3 regions of the Streptomyces sp. GDS52 genome follow, and region 3 is predicted to be linked to each of the others. Evidence: riboswitches for the same ligand, from Rfam matches in the RefSeq annotation. Region 3 holds a riboswitch; each other region holds the start of a gene.
What was found. A riboswitch is a leader RNA that binds a small molecule or an ion and turns the genes downstream of it on or off. The one in region 3 is predicted to bind cyclic di-AMP.
Positions count from the first base shown of each region.

Region 1: another riboswitch for cyclic di-AMP. It lies ahead of ACTWJ9_RS02150 (M23 family metallopeptidase); the one in region 3 lies ahead of ACTWJ9_RS29155 (C40 family peptidase).
Region 2: another riboswitch for cyclic di-AMP. It lies ahead of ACTWJ9_RS13475 (transglycosylase SLT domain-containing protein); the one in region 3 lies ahead of ACTWJ9_RS29155 (C40 family peptidase).

Region 1 covers NZ_CM125966.1:430,867-433,121, forward strand. The annotation lists gene ACTWJ9_RS02150 (M23 family metallopeptidase) at 239-1,183, opposite strand; cyclic di-AMP (ydaO/yuaA leader) riboswitch at 1,186-1,350, opposite strand; gene ACTWJ9_RS02155 (tyrosine-protein phosphatase) at 1,814-2,255, shown strand, end outside.
Region 2 covers NZ_CM125966.1:2,982,617-2,984,871, reverse strand. The annotation lists gene ACTWJ9_RS13480 (HAD family hydrolase) at 1-337, shown strand, start outside; gene ACTWJ9_RS13475 (transglycosylase SLT domain-containing protein) at 376-867, opposite strand; cyclic di-AMP (ydaO/yuaA leader) riboswitch at 880-1,043, opposite strand; gene ACTWJ9_RS13470 (polyprenyl synthetase family protein) at 1,676-2,255, shown strand, end outside.
Region 3 covers NZ_CM125966.1:6,368,063-6,370,317, reverse strand. The annotation lists gene ACTWJ9_RS29165 (ATP-dependent Clp protease proteolytic subunit) at 1-20, shown strand, start outside; gene ACTWJ9_RS29160 (hypothetical protein) at 28-336, shown strand; cyclic di-AMP (ydaO/yuaA leader) riboswitch at 746-876, shown strand; gene ACTWJ9_RS29155 (C40 family peptidase) at 880-1,353, shown strand; gene ACTWJ9_RS29150 (ATP-binding protein) at 1,451-1,909, opposite strand; gene ACTWJ9_RS29145 (helix-turn-helix domain-containing protein) at 2,121-2,255, shown strand, end outside.

The sequences.
Region 1 (2,255 bases), 5.9 Mb from region 3:
TGATGTGCTGTCACTCTTCGAATCGTCTGCCACGAGGGGACATGATTCCCTTTCGAATGTGACCTACGCGACCGTAGGAAGGGGTTGACGCGCGGTGAGATAAGCCACTCCCGAAGCATTGCCCCGTTCCGGAATAGCCTTGGCGGAAAGAACGTTGAGGGGCCGAAACGCGCCGAAGGCCGGACCCCGGGGATCGGGGTCCGGCCTTCGGCGCGTGTCCGGCGGGTCGCCGCGGGGGTCAGACGATGGAGACGCCCTTCGCCCCGAGGTAGGCGACCGGGTCCACGTCCGAGCCGTAGTTCGGCGTGGTGCGGATCTCGAAGTGCAGGTGCGGGCCGGTCGAGTTGCCGGTGGACCCCGAGAGGCCGACCTGCTGGCCGCCGCTCACGGTCTGGCCGGCCGAGACGGACAGCGAGGACAGGTGGGCGTACTGGGCGTAGTGGCCGTCCTCGAGCTGGACGACGACCTGGTTGCCGTATGCACCGGCCCAGCCCGCGGAGACGACGGTGCCCGGGCCGACGGCCTTCAGGGAGGTGCCGGTCGGGATGGCGAAGTCGACACCCGTGTGGTAGCCGCTGGACCACATGCTGCCGGCCACCTTGTAGGCGGTGCCGAGGCCGCCACCGGGCACCGGCGAGCTGTAACCGGAGGTGTTCGCGGCCTGCTTCACGGTCGTGGCGTCGGAGGAGGCCTTCGGCGCGGACTTCTTCGGCGCGGAGGACGGAGCGGACGACGAGGGCAGCCCCAGGGAACCGGCGGGGCCGGAGGAGGGCGACTTCTTCGGCGTGCTCGTCGCGGCCTCGCCGTCGACCGAGAGCTTCAGACCGGGGTGGATGAGCGACGGGTCGTCACCCACGGCCTCCCGGTTGTCGGCGTAGAGCTGCTTCCAGCCGCCGTCGACGTTCTCGGACTCGGCGATCTTCGCCAGGTGGTCGCCGCTCTTCACGATGTACGTGCGGACGTCGCCGCTCCGGCCGCTGTCGGCCTTCTTGCCGTCAGCCTTCTCGCCGGCGACGGAGAACGACTGGACGGCCTTTTCCGGGGCCGCCTGCGCCGGGGCGGCGTTCGCGCCGGTGGCGCCGAGAAGCGGCAGGGCGAGCACGGCGCCACCGGCACCGGCGACGGCGATGGAACGAGTGAGACGCACAGCGCGGGAACGGCGGTGCTTACCCTTTGCGGGCATGACGAATTCCTCTCCGGCGCCTACGAGGTGAGCTGTCGGGTTCGGACTGGAGATGCCCGGCCGCGTCGGGACGCGGCTTAACCCCGAGCCTGTTCCGGAGACCGGAACAGGCAGTGATACCTGTGGGTCCCCCGCTCCTGCCGTACACGGGTCAGTGTGTGTGGGCTCCGGGCGGCGGCAGGATTAGGCGTCCGTCCGGATCGATGGCGAACGTAGGCGACCACGGCGCAAAGGGACAAGCGCGATGTTCGGAGCGAAGGCCCTTTTCCGTGATCCATTCACCTGAATTCCGTCACCCAGAGTCGCCCCGGATTTCCCGCACCCTCCGAATTCCCTTGCGGAACAACAGAATTACGCGAAGCACGGCGGCAACACATCGTCACCGATATGACGATGCTCACCACGCCCTCCCCACCCCCTCCCTTTCGGGGCGTTTCATGGCGAAATGCCTTAAACGGACAGAACGCCTTCAAGTGCCCGATCGGGGACGTCCCGCTCCGGCCTGACGGCGGGACCGGAACGCCCCTGCCGACCGATCCGCGGACAACTCATTGCCCCCGGCAGGCATGTCGTATCGTCGAGTGACATCCGTCGGCGCCTCCCCGTCGGCGGCGAGAGGGAGGGGCCCCCGTGACGCAGCACATCCCGTCGACCGAACCCGAGCTGACCGGAGTGCGGAACTTCCGCGATGTGGGCGGACTGCCGACCGTGGACGGCCGCCGGGTACGGCACGGCGTGCTGTTCCGCAGCGGTCACCTCGCCCACGCCACCGCGTCGGACGCCACCTTCCTGTCCTCCCTGGGACTGCACACCGTCTTCGACTTCCGCAACGCGGCCGACCAGAAGCTGGACGGCCACGACATCGAACTGCCCGGCGTGCGCCAGGTGAACCTGCCGCTGAGCGACCCGGCCGACGGCGCCCAGTTCTGGAGGATGGTCCGCGACGGCGACCTGGACCAGCTGCGCTCGATCCTCGCCGACGGCAAGGGGGCGGGCCGGATGATCGCCTCGTACCGCGTGCTCGTCAGGGAACGCACCGCCGAGCACTCCCAGGTGCTGCGCTCGCTCGCCG
Region 2 (2,255 bases), 3.4 Mb from region 3:
CATGTCGGGACCGGGCACCGTGGAGCTCCAGCCGTGCGGTGTCACCAAGGCGACGGGACTGGCGCTGGCCGCCGAGCACCTGGGACTGAGCCGGGAACGGACCGTCGCCTTCGGCGACATGCCCAACGACGTCCCGATGTTCCACTGGGCGGCCCACGGTGTCGCCATGGCCAACGCGCACCCCGAGCTGAAGGCGGTGGCCGACGAGATCACCACGACGAACGAGGACGACGGCGTGGCCGTCGTCCTCGAGCGGTTGTTCGGCGGGACGGGCGGGGCGGGGCGGGGCGGCACGCGCCCCCACGCGTGCCGTTCCGGTCTCCACCCCCACGGGTGACCCCGTGGGCCGGGCGTGTCCCGGTGCGCCCGGACGTCTCAGTAGGCGCCGAAGACGTTGTCGATCGAGCCGTAGCGGTCCGCCGCGTAGTTGCAGGCGGCCGTGATGTTCGCGACCGGGTCGAACGGGTCGAGGGCCGTGCCGGGCACGTGGTACGCCCGGAAGGTCGGGTCGATGACCTGCAGCAGGCCCTTCGACGGGGTGCCGGCGACGGCGTTGGAGTCCCACAGGTTGATGGCCTGCGGGTTGCCGGAGGACTCGCGCATGATGTTGCGGTGGATGGAGTCGTAGCTGCCGGGGATGCCGTGCTGCGCCATGATCGACAGCGACTCGCGGATCCAGCCGTCGAGGGTGTCGGGGTACGCCGTCGCGGTGCCGACGGCGGCCGGGGCGGACGACACGGGGGCGGCGGGAGCGGCGGAGGCGCTGGTGGCGCCGAACACCGGAAGGGCGATCGCTGCGACGGCGGCGACGGCGAGGGAGCGGACGAGGCGGGTGCGGCCGAAGCGGCGCCGACCGGATGCGGGCATGGCGGACATGGGTGCGTTCCTCTCCTACGCCTGCGAGGTGAGCTGTCGGGTTCGGGCGGGAGAGTGCCCGGCCGCGCCCCTGCGGGCGTGGCTTCACCCCGAGCCGTCCCGGTGCGGACCGGTCCGGCGACTTACCTGGGTCCCCCGCTCCTGCCGTGCGTGAGTGAGTTGATCGACGGGTGGTGCGGGCGGTGGCAGGATTCGGCGTCCGCCCGACAGGCCGGGAACGTATGCGAGAGCGCATGTCGGGAACAAGTGCGAGCGTCACGTATGACGCCGTTTGATCTTGTCTTGGGCTATTTGGGGGACTTGATCCTTTGTGGGTGCCGACGGCCAACTCACGTTCGGGGCAAGGGGAAGCGTCTCCTCGGGGGAGTCGTGGGCGGGTCGGGGCGCGCGTGACCGACCTCACTGGCCGCACCGCGTGGGCGCATTTGCCGCCAACGGGAACCTGTTTGGCAATTGCGGCAAATCGGTCAACGGGGCGGGCAGGATGGGCCGTGTGTCGAGATGCGGTCCGGGGTGTGCCCGGAGGATGGGTGAGGTGTGCCCGGAAAGCCGCCTGATGTCCTTTGCCGTCGACTGGTCGAAAACGATCTGATGGTGATCCGATATCGGAGGGTGCCGTGACGTGCCGTCCGTGCGTGCTGTGGGTGAGTTCGGGGAATGTGGGTGCTGGCGGTGATCGAAACATGACCGGATACGCTGACTCGAGTGATGTCAGCGACCTATCGACAACCAGCGACCCAGTGGTGAACGGTGCAAGACGTCTGAGCGTCAGTGGACACCAGCAGACAGGAGACCCCTCGTGACCGTCGTCGGGCCATTCGGGCTGAGCGTGCGGGACCAGGCTCTGGAAGCCGATGTCCGGGCCGGGATGACGGCTGTCGAGGAAGGGTTGCTCGAGGCCACCAAGAGTGAGGTCCCCTTCATCACGGGCGCCGCCCAGCACCTGGTGCGGGCCGGCGGCAAGCGGTTCCGGCCGCTGCTCGTGATGCTCGCCGCCCAGTTCGGGGACCCCCACGCGCCCGGCGTCGTACCGTCCGCCGTGGTCGTGGAGCTGACCCACCTGGCCACGCTGTACCACGACGACGTGATGGACGACGCGGGTGTGCGGCGCGGGGTGCCCAGCGCGAACACCCGCTGGGGCAACTCCGTCGCGGTCCTCACCGGCGACTTCCTCTTCGCGCGCGCCTCGCACATCCTGGCCGACCTCGGGCCGGAGGCCGTACGGGTGCAGGCGGAGGCGTTCGAGCGGCTGGTCTCCGGTCAGATCCTGGAGACCGCGGGGCCGCAGGACGGACGCGATCCGGTCGACCACTACCTGGACGTCCTCGGTGGCAAGACCGGCTCACTGGTCGCCGTCTCGTGCCGGTTCGGCGCCATGA
Region 3 (2,255 bases):
CCGCTCCCGGTACGAGGTGAGCCGCCGATGCTGCCACCCGAACTGCCGCCGCTGCCCGCGCTGACCCGGGCCGAGGCCGAGCTGATCGACCGTTACCTCGAGGCCGTCGACCTGCTCGGCCGGATCAACCCGGCCCGCGACGGCGACACCTACCGGGGGCTGCGTGCCGCGCAGGCACTGGTCGGCAAGGCCGTCGCCCTGCGCGACGCGCTGGCCCTGATGCACAGGCGCGGCGAGACCGAACTGCACACCGCCACCCTGGCCCGCGCGTTGCGGGTGCTGGACGGCGAGCGGCGCACGGCCCGCGTCATCCTGCCGCCGGGATCCGGCAGTTGACGCCCTACCGGCCCGGTCGGGGCGTGCGCCGGTGACATGTCCGCACCGGAGTTGAAACGGACCAAAAGGCTTACCCCCAAGCGGCGTAGACGCACGACTTCTTTTCGGGCCGCCAAGGTTGCGCACCGCGCGCGCCCCCTTTCGGAATCAAGCATTCCGATGCTGGTCCGGGGCTCCTCGGCGCTCTGGACGGAAGTCCGGACGCAGCACTGTCCACCCGAACGGATGAGTGGTGAGTAACAACACAAACCCCTGGCTCAGGTGGGATTTCGGGCCAACCATTGCCAAGATCGCTCACTGACGACAAGCCCCCGCCACCGCGGCGGGGCGATCCGGGCGGACGCCGAGTCCTGCCGCCGCCCGGATGACCGGTCGACAGGAGTGGATCGGCAGGAGTGGAGGACCCGAGCATGACGGGTCGCCGGCGCGGGGATTCCCGTGCCGAGCAGCCCTTGGGGTGAAGCCGCACAGGTGCGGCCGGGCAACTTCGCCAGCCCGAATCCGACAGGTCATCCTTCACAGGCGGCTGACGAAGGGTTGCGCATGTCCGCGCTCAATCGTGTCCCGTCTCTCATGGCCCGGGCCGGCACGGCCTCGGCCCTCACCCTCGCCGCAGTGGGCGGCTCACTCGTGGTTCCCGGTGCGGCCTCGGAGGCGGCGGCCGCGAGTTCGGCCACCAAGGCCCTCCAGGTCGCGGCGGCCAAGAAGGGGGCGCCCTACCGGTGGGGCGCCACCGGACCGTCCCGCTTCGACTGCTCCGGCCTGACCCTCTACTCGTACAAGAAGGCGGGTAAGCAACTGCCGCGTACCGCAGCCCAGCAGTACAACAAGACACGCAAGATCTCGGCCTCCAGCCGCAAGGCGGGCGACCTGGTGTTCTTCCACTCGGGTCAGAACGTCTACCACGTCGGCATCTACGCGGGTCAGAACAAGATCTGGCACGCCCCGAAGACCGGGGACGTGGTACGCCTGCAGAAGATCTGGACCCGCAGCGTCTGGTACGGCCGGGTCGGCTGATCCGCGGGGGCGGCGGCATTCCCCCCTGCCGCCGCCCCCGCCCCTCCGTCGGACGGTCACCGACGCGGCCGGGGCCGCGCTGTTCCCTCGCGGCCCCCTACGGCTCCTGCCGTCCCGCCGCCGTGACCGGCTCGGCCGGGACGGCCCACGGGAGTACGACGAAGACGGTCTTGCCGCCTTCCCTGGTCGGGCGGACCCTCATCCTGCCGCCGCACTCCGCGGTCAGCCAGCGGATGATGACCAGCCCCCGGCCGTTGTCCTGCTGGACCGCGGCGGGGAGCCGCTTGGGGAACCTCGGATGACTGTCGGTCACCCCGATGCGCAACCGCTCGTCGTGGTCGAGGGCGATGTCCACCGTGAACGTGGGTGACTGCCCGAGGGTGTGCTGCACGGCGTTGGTGGCCAGTTCGGACACGATCAGCCGTACGGTGTCGGACACGTCCGTGTCCGCCGGCATGCCCCACTCCGCCAGTGTGTCCATCACATGGGCACGCGCGGCGGAGACCGAGGCCGGATCGCTCGGCAGAGTGATGGATGCTTCCAGATGGTCTGCCATGGCGACGTCGTCCCTTTCCCACGGGTCCACGGTCCGGCACGGAGCGGCTGATTCGAGTACGGTCCCGCACTGGTGCTTCGCCGCCAGACTGCCATCACCACGGGGCGTGGGCGACGATACGGCCAAGATATGCATATATCTGTCGCTCAAAACGGTGAACTCTGCGACGAGGGACCGTATACGGGCGGCCCAGAGGGAGTAAGGGGGAACGATGCAGCACGGTCCCGCGGTACGCCGCCGGAAACTGGGTGCCGAACTGCGTTCGCTGCGCACGTCGGCGGGGTTCACCAGCGGTGAGGCGGCCCGTCTGGTGGGCTGGCACCAGTCGAAGGTGAGCCGGATCGAG